One region of the Eikenella sp. KCOM 3110 genome, then DNA from elsewhere that is predicted to be linked to it. Evidence: riboswitches for the same ligand, from Rfam matches in the RefSeq annotation. Region 1 holds a riboswitch; each other region holds the start of a gene.

Region 1 (2,263 bases):
CAACCAGATTTGCGCGCCGCCCAGATGCTCGGACAATCGCGCGGCATGGTACACGGGGCTGGGGCGGCCGACATAATGCTTCAAATCATGGCGGAACGCTTCCCAAAACGCGGGGTCGTTTTTCGCAGCTTGGTAGGCCGCTGCCAATTCTTGCAGGGCGGGAATCAGGGTTTCGGCAACGTACACGCCGCCGTGTTCGCCGAAAAAGCCCTTCTCGTCGGGGGCTTGGTAGTTTTGCATGGTTCGTCCTTTAGTAATGGGGTAGAAAGGCTACCTGAAAATGCCAAACCTGTTTCAGGTAGCCTTCATGAATATGAAGGACTCCATTCTAACCGCTTATCCCGCGCTTTCCAAAGCCCGTTTTCTCGCCGCGCCCCATTCCGAAGCCGCAATCCCCGCCGCCACCAAGATTAAGGCCGTGAGCACATAGCCGCCCAGCCGCTCGTCTGGGAAGGTCGCCGCGCCCACCAGCGCGCCGAACACCGGCAGCAGGTTCATCGTGAGCGCCGCCCGCCCTGCGCCAATCGCAATCACGCTTTCCATATAAAACAGCTTGGACAAAATCGCAATAAACACAGAAACATAGAGCAGTAGCAACCAAGCCTGCCACGGCGGCAGCCGGAAGCCCCTCTCCACCCCTTCCCACACATAAAACGGCGCACTCGCCACCACCGCCGCCACACACATCGCCCACAGCAGGCTCGCCCAATGCACCTTCGGCGCCGCACGCAGCGCCAGCGAATAGCCCGCATAAATCAAAGAAGTAGCCAATGCCAGCGCATCCCCTTGCGCCAAACCCGTTTCCAGCAGCGCGGCCGGATTGCCCCGGCCCACCACCCACACCACGCCCGCAAACGACAGCCCCACCCCCAGCCATTGCAGCCCATGCGCCCGCGTGCGCCAAAACAGCACCTCCGCGAGCAACACCATCACTGGAATCAGCGCCGTGATAATCGACACATTCACCACCGCCGCCCCGCGTGCAAACGCGCTGTAGAGTACAATATTAAACAGCGCAAACCCGCTGCCGCCCACCAGCAACAGCCACAACGCACGCGTTTTGAGCACAGGCAAATCCTCTTGAATCCGCGCGCGGAACAGCCACGAAAGCAGCAAAGCCGCCAGCACCCAGCGCCAAAACGTAAACTCATCAGGCGAAAGCCAAGCCTTGCCCAGCTTGCCCGCCACATTGCTCGTGGCCCAGAACGCCGGTGCCAAAAACAGCATCACATAAGGGTGCGGCAGGCCGTTTGCCTGCCAAATACGGAAACGCATGGTTTGCTCCTCTTGCAACAGCCCGCCGCTACTGATGGAAGGCTACCTGAAAAACATTTACTTCTAAAACACAGCTACTTACGGACAAATATTGCATGCCATGCTCAGGACGGCAGGCAACAAAAAACGCCCCGATCAATCGGAGCGCATCATCACGTTGCCGCGGCAGAATCTGCTCTGCCGCCTGCGGCCAATCAAACCGGGCAGCATCCCGCCCAAACCGGCCGCGAGTTCCCTCCGCCGGCATTAACCGGTTCAGGTGCAACGGGTATGTTCTCAGCCGCACAAGGCAGCACCCCGACTCAAGGGGCGGATTATAGCCCTGGGTAACGGCTTTGAGTAGGGCGGCTTTGCCGAACCGGCGCTTGGCATAAGGATAGGCGGGCATTGCTGCCCGTGCGGGTTTAATTTCGTTGGGGCTGCCTTTTCAGGTAGCCCGAAAGAAGGGATGGGCTACCTGAAAAACGTTGGGCTTATCAACCCGGCCTGCTCTCTATTGCCTTTTCAGGTAGCCTGAAAGGGGATGCAGGCAGCAAGTGTTTTCCTGCCCGTTTAAAGAATCAAGTATTTGGTACAGCCGTAATATGGCTCAGTTTTCCTTTTTCATCATAATGCAGCACAGATACAAATTCGGCACGCGCGCGCCCCAAATTCTGCTTTCGTACGCTATCATGGTAATGTACGGTTTGGACAACGTATTTTAATTGTTTGTTTGCATCATATACGAATGCACTGGTGTAATAACCAAGATGGTAATTAATACTAACTGAAACTTGCACGGTATCCGATAACCAGAAAAAATCGTGCACAGCCAGAACTTCAAAACGTGAAAATTGATTCCTGTAAGGAAAAGTAAGGCAATTATTGTTTAATAATTCAAAATGCCTATAACGGATACCAAATCTGGTTATCTTTTCATTTTCATAAATGTAGCATGATAGGATTTCATCTGCGTCATCTTGTAATGGGTTGATGTCCAATAATAATT
Region 2 (2,263 bases), 670 kb from region 1:
GCAGGCCGGAATATACTTGGATAAAAGCGATGCGAGGCGAACGCGCGCTTTATGTGGCGCAATATGCTTTCCGCCACTTGCCGAGTCGGGAGGAGCTGACTGATGCGGCACGCCGTCTGCGCGGCATGTCGCTGTGCGATACGCGGCCGGGCAGGGCGCGCCAGCATCCTTGCGGCCGTCGTTAGGAGTATGCAAAAGGCTACCTGAAAGCTCACTATATCCGCTTTCAGGTAGCCTCTAAGCTGAATGCTACCGCATTCTTGTCGGGTAGGGAATTGTCTGGTGTAGCAAAAGTTGAACTACGGTGATGTGGTAAGAGTTGGCTGAAGTTTTTCAGGTAGCCTGTGGGGGGAAGGGGCTACCTGAAAACTTATGTGCTGCTTCTCGACAGTTCTGAAGCCAAATAGCAATCTGCCCCGATTACTCCGTTTCGTTAGCATGCTTCCCGTTTGGATTTGCAGGTGTGCAGAAGCGCAACGGCTGGGTGTGGAAACATTGTTGCCGGTGGAATCATTTAACCATTTGACGTGTCGGCAGCCTTTGCTGCGGCGGCTTGAAAAAACAGGGCGGCAAGGTATAATCGCGCCCAATTAGTCGGGGTGCTGCCTTGGGCGGCTGAGAGGATACCCGTTGTACCTGATCCGGTTAACACCGGCGTAGGGAACTATCAGGCAGAGGATGCGGGCGGCGTGTGCCGTTCGGGTTGCTTTGCCCCATCCGGAACAGATGGTTTCTTCTCTGCTTTACGCTGCGCCCCGGCTTGGTATGCCGGGCTTTTTTGTGCGCGTTTGATACGCGGCTCGGCGGAGTAGTTTTTCAAATATAGAGAGGAAACAATTTGATGGAACAGCAAGCAGATAAACTTTCGGTTACCGCTTCGGCGGTGATTTGGTTTGGGGCGGCGGTGTCGGTAGCGGAAATCCTTACCGGCATGCTGTTTGCGCCGTTGGGTTGGCGCATGGGTCTTTTGGCAGTGGCTATCGGCCATGTGATCGGCGGGGTGCTGTTTTACCTGGCCGGGCTGATCGGGGCGCAAACGGGGCGCAGTGCGATGGAAACGGTACAGCTTTCCTTCGGCCGTCGCGGCTCGCTGCTGTTTGCTGCTGCCAACGTGGTGCAGCTGGTGGGCTGGACGGCGATTATGATTTTCACCGGGGCGCAGGCTGCGGCGGCGCTCACGGCTGGCTGGAGCGGGGCGCAGACAGTTTGGAGCGTGATTATCGGCGCGCTGATTTTGCTGTGGCTGCACATCGGGATGCGGAATTTCAGCAAAATCAATTTTGTGTCGATGGGCACGCTGTTTGCGCTCACGCTGTGGTTGAGTGTTCAGGTAGCCTCCGGAGAGCCGGCGGCAGCCGGGCAGGCGGATGCGGAGGCGATGAGTTTCGGGCTGGCGGTGGAGCTGGCGGCGGTAATGCCGCTGTCGTGGCTGCCGCTGGTGTCGGACTACACCCGCCGCACAGCCAAGGCGCGGGCGGCTACGCTTTCGGCTACGCTGGCTTATTTCTGCACCAGCTCGTGGATGTATGCCATCGGGCTGGCGGCGGCGCTATTTGCCGGACAGAGCGAAATCGCACCGATGCTGCAATATGCCGGGCTGGGCGCCGCCGGGATTTTGGTGGTGGTGTTGTCCACGGTGAGTACGACGTTTTTGGATGCGTATTCGGCCGGGGTGAGCTTTCACAGCATCAGCAGCCGCTTTGGTGAGGTGCCGGTGGCATCGGCGGTTACGCTGCTGGGCACGCTGCTGGCGCTGGTGTTTGATGTGAGCCGCTTTGAAGGGTTTCTGTATTTTATCGGCTCGGTGTTTGCGCCGATGATTGCGGTGCAGATTGCGGATTATTTTGTGCTGAAACGCAAACCGACTTCAGGGGAAGTGGATTGGGTGAGCCTGGCTTTGTGGCTGGTGGGTTTTGTGTTCTACCGCCAGATGCTGAAATGGCAGCCGCCGCTGGGCACCACGCTGCCGGTGATTGCGGCCACGTTTGCGCTGACGCTGCTGGTGCGCAAATTGCTGCCCTCGGCAGGCAAAGCGGCAGTACATGAAGGCTGAGCCAGGCAGAAAACATGGCTAAACAATGCTCTTTCGATACCCGGCGGCAAGCGGCAAATAGCACAGGCCGTGCGGCACGGCGAGCCAACCCGGTCGGATAGCGTGTGGATTGACTATAGTGAATTAACAAAAACCGGTACGGCGTTGGCTCGCCTTGCCGTAACGTGTGTACTGTCTGCGGCTCGCCGCCTTGTCCTGATTTTTGTTAAT
Region 3 (2,263 bases), 1.1 Mb from region 1:
TGAGATTTTTTCCGCTACGCATTCAATCACTTCGGCCGTACCGAGCATGCCTATTTTAAAAGCGGCTACCTGAAAACGAGCATCGCGAGTTTCTGCGGAGCTAAAATCGGCGGCGATGGAATCGATTTGTGCGCGGATAATATCGAGCGGCACGCCGTAGATGGCCTGCACGCCCAGCGTGTTTTGCGCAGTTACCGCCGCCAGCACGCTCATGCCGTACACGCCGCGCATTTGAAAGGTTTTCAAATCGGCCTGAATGCCGGCGCCGCCGCCGCTGTCCGAGCCGGCGATGGTGAGGGCTTGTGCAATTTGCGTCATCTGTTTTCTCCTGATTAAACCGTTAAATCCATTCCACTTTCGCGCGTGCCGCCACTTCCTGCGCCGATACGGCGGCCAGGTTGTCGATCAGTTTCCATGCGAACGAGCCGCTCTGCGCAGGCTGCAAGCCCTGCGCCGCCAATTCGCCCGCCACGGCATACACCGTGCAGGCTTCGGCCACGGCGTGCAAATAGTCTTCCGGCGCGGCCACGGCGGCAAATGCGCCCGCTATCGTGCTCAACAGGCAGCCGGAAGCGGTTACTTTGGGGAACAGCGGCGTGCCGTTATTCAATTTGGCGGTGCGGCTGCCGTTGGAAACGTAGTCGGTTGCGCCGCTGATGGCGGCAATGCAGCCGTATTGCTGCGCGATGCGTTGGGCGATGCCGTGCAAATCGGCCGAGCCGCTGCCCGCATCCACGCCTTTAGCATGCCATTCCACCCCGGCAATATGCGCCATTTCGCCCGCATTGCCGCGCACGGCGGCGAAGCGGATTTCTGCCAACAGCTGCGCCGTGGTTTCGCGCCGCAGCTGGGTAAAGCCTGCGCCCACCGGATCAAGCACCACCGGCACGCCCGCACGGTTGGCCGATTTGCCCGCCGCCAGCATGGCTTCCACCTTCTGCTTGTTCAGCGTGCCGATATTCAGCACCACCGCCGAGCTGGCCGCCGCCAGTTCCGCCATTTCATCCACGCTATCGGCCATAATCGGCGAAGCACCAATCGCCAGCAGGCCGTTGGCCGAGAAATTGGCCGCCACGATGTTGGTGATGTTGTGCACCAGCGGGTTGCGAGCGCGGACTTGATCCAGATATTTGATTTCCATATTGCTTTCTCCTTAATAATGGCGGAAGGCGGGCAAGAAAAAACGCCCGTTGCAAAGCCGGGCGAGGTGCGTTGTATCGACATGCGGGGCAGGCTGTTTCCAGCTGCGCTTTCAGGTAGCCTGCAACGGCTGTGCAGACCCCTGCATAGTTTCCTACGCCAGTATTAACTGTATCAGGTACAACGGGTATTTTCTCAGCCGCCTTTGCGGCACCCCGACTAATGGCCGCGGATTATAGCCCGCCGCCCGGGGAAAGGCTACCCGACGGCTATATCGCGGATAAACAAAAACCCGTACAGCCTTGGCCCGCCTTGCCCTGATTTTTGTGAATCCACGATACAAGGCATCGGGCCGATACAATAGGAAAGGCTACCTGAAACTTTTCAGGTAGCCTCTTAATATTCATATCACGCAGCAGCCTTATTCAAACGGGCGCACCGGCAGGCCGAACATGGCGCGGGCGGTGTTGAGCATCTGGCAGGAGAAGCCCCACTCGTTGTCATACCAAGACAATACTTTCACCATATTGCCGTTGGAAACTTTGGTCAGCGTGCTGTCGAACACGGAGGCTTCGCTGGTGTGGTTGAAATCGGAAGACACCAAGGGCAGGCTGTTGTAGCCCAGCACGCCTTTCAGGTAGCCCTCGCTGGCGGCTTTCAGGAGCAAGTTGATTTCTTCCACGCTGGTATCGCGGCCGGCTTCGAAGGTTAAATCCACCAGCGAAACGTTGATGGTGGGCACGCGCACGGAGAAGCCGTCGAGCTTGCCTTTGAGCTCGGGCAGCACCAGACCCACGGCCTTGGCGGCGCCGGTTTTGGTGGGAATAATATTTTCCACCGCGCTGCGGGCGCGGCGCAGGTCTTTGTGGCGTACGTCGGTGAGCACTTGGTCGTTGGTGAAGGCGTGGATGGTGGTCATCAGTCCTTTGGTGATGCCCACGCTCTCCGACAGCACTTTGGCCACGGGCGAGAGGCAGTTGGTGGTGCAGGAAGCGTTGGAGACCACGGTCATCTCGGGGGTGATTACCTGGTGGTTCACGCCGTATACGACGGTGGCGTCCACATCGTCGCCGCCGGGGGCGGAAATCAGCACTTTCTTCGCGCCGGCCTGAAGGTGTGCCGA

What was found. Region 1 has a riboswitch for thiamine pyrophosphate ahead of ELB75_RS00880 (DMT family transporter). Riboswitches for the same ligand answer to the same signal wherever they lie in the genome.
Region 2: it holds a riboswitch for thiamine pyrophosphate, as region 1 does, so the genes downstream of both, cytX (putative hydroxymethylpyrimidine transporter CytX) here and ELB75_RS00880 (DMT family transporter) in region 1, are expected to answer to the same signal.
Region 3: it holds a riboswitch for thiamine pyrophosphate, as region 1 does, so the genes downstream of both, thiM (hydroxyethylthiazole kinase) here and ELB75_RS00880 (DMT family transporter) in region 1, are expected to answer to the same signal.

Annotation. Positions count from the first base shown of each region.
Region 1 is NZ_CP034670.1:152,630-154,892, forward strand. It holds gene trpB (tryptophan synthase subunit beta) at 1-240, opposite strand, end outside; gene ELB75_RS00880 (DMT family transporter) at 337-1,275, opposite strand; TPP riboswitch at 1,491-1,585, opposite strand; gene ELB75_RS00885 (hypothetical protein) at 1,836-2,263, opposite strand, start outside.
Region 2 is NZ_CP034670.1:1,939,607-1,941,869, forward strand. It holds gene ELB75_RS09770 (hypothetical protein) at 1-185, shown strand, start outside; TPP riboswitch at 586-680, shown strand; gene cytX (putative hydroxymethylpyrimidine transporter CytX) at 842-2,053, shown strand.
Region 3 is NZ_CP034670.1:1,212,227-1,214,489, reverse strand. It holds gene thiD (bifunctional hydroxymethylpyrimidine kinase/phosphomethylpyrimidine kinase) at 1-318, opposite strand, end outside; gene thiM (hydroxyethylthiazole kinase) at 341-1,141, opposite strand; TPP riboswitch at 1,275-1,368, opposite strand; gene gap (type I glyceraldehyde-3-phosphate dehydrogenase) at 1,562-2,263, opposite strand, start outside.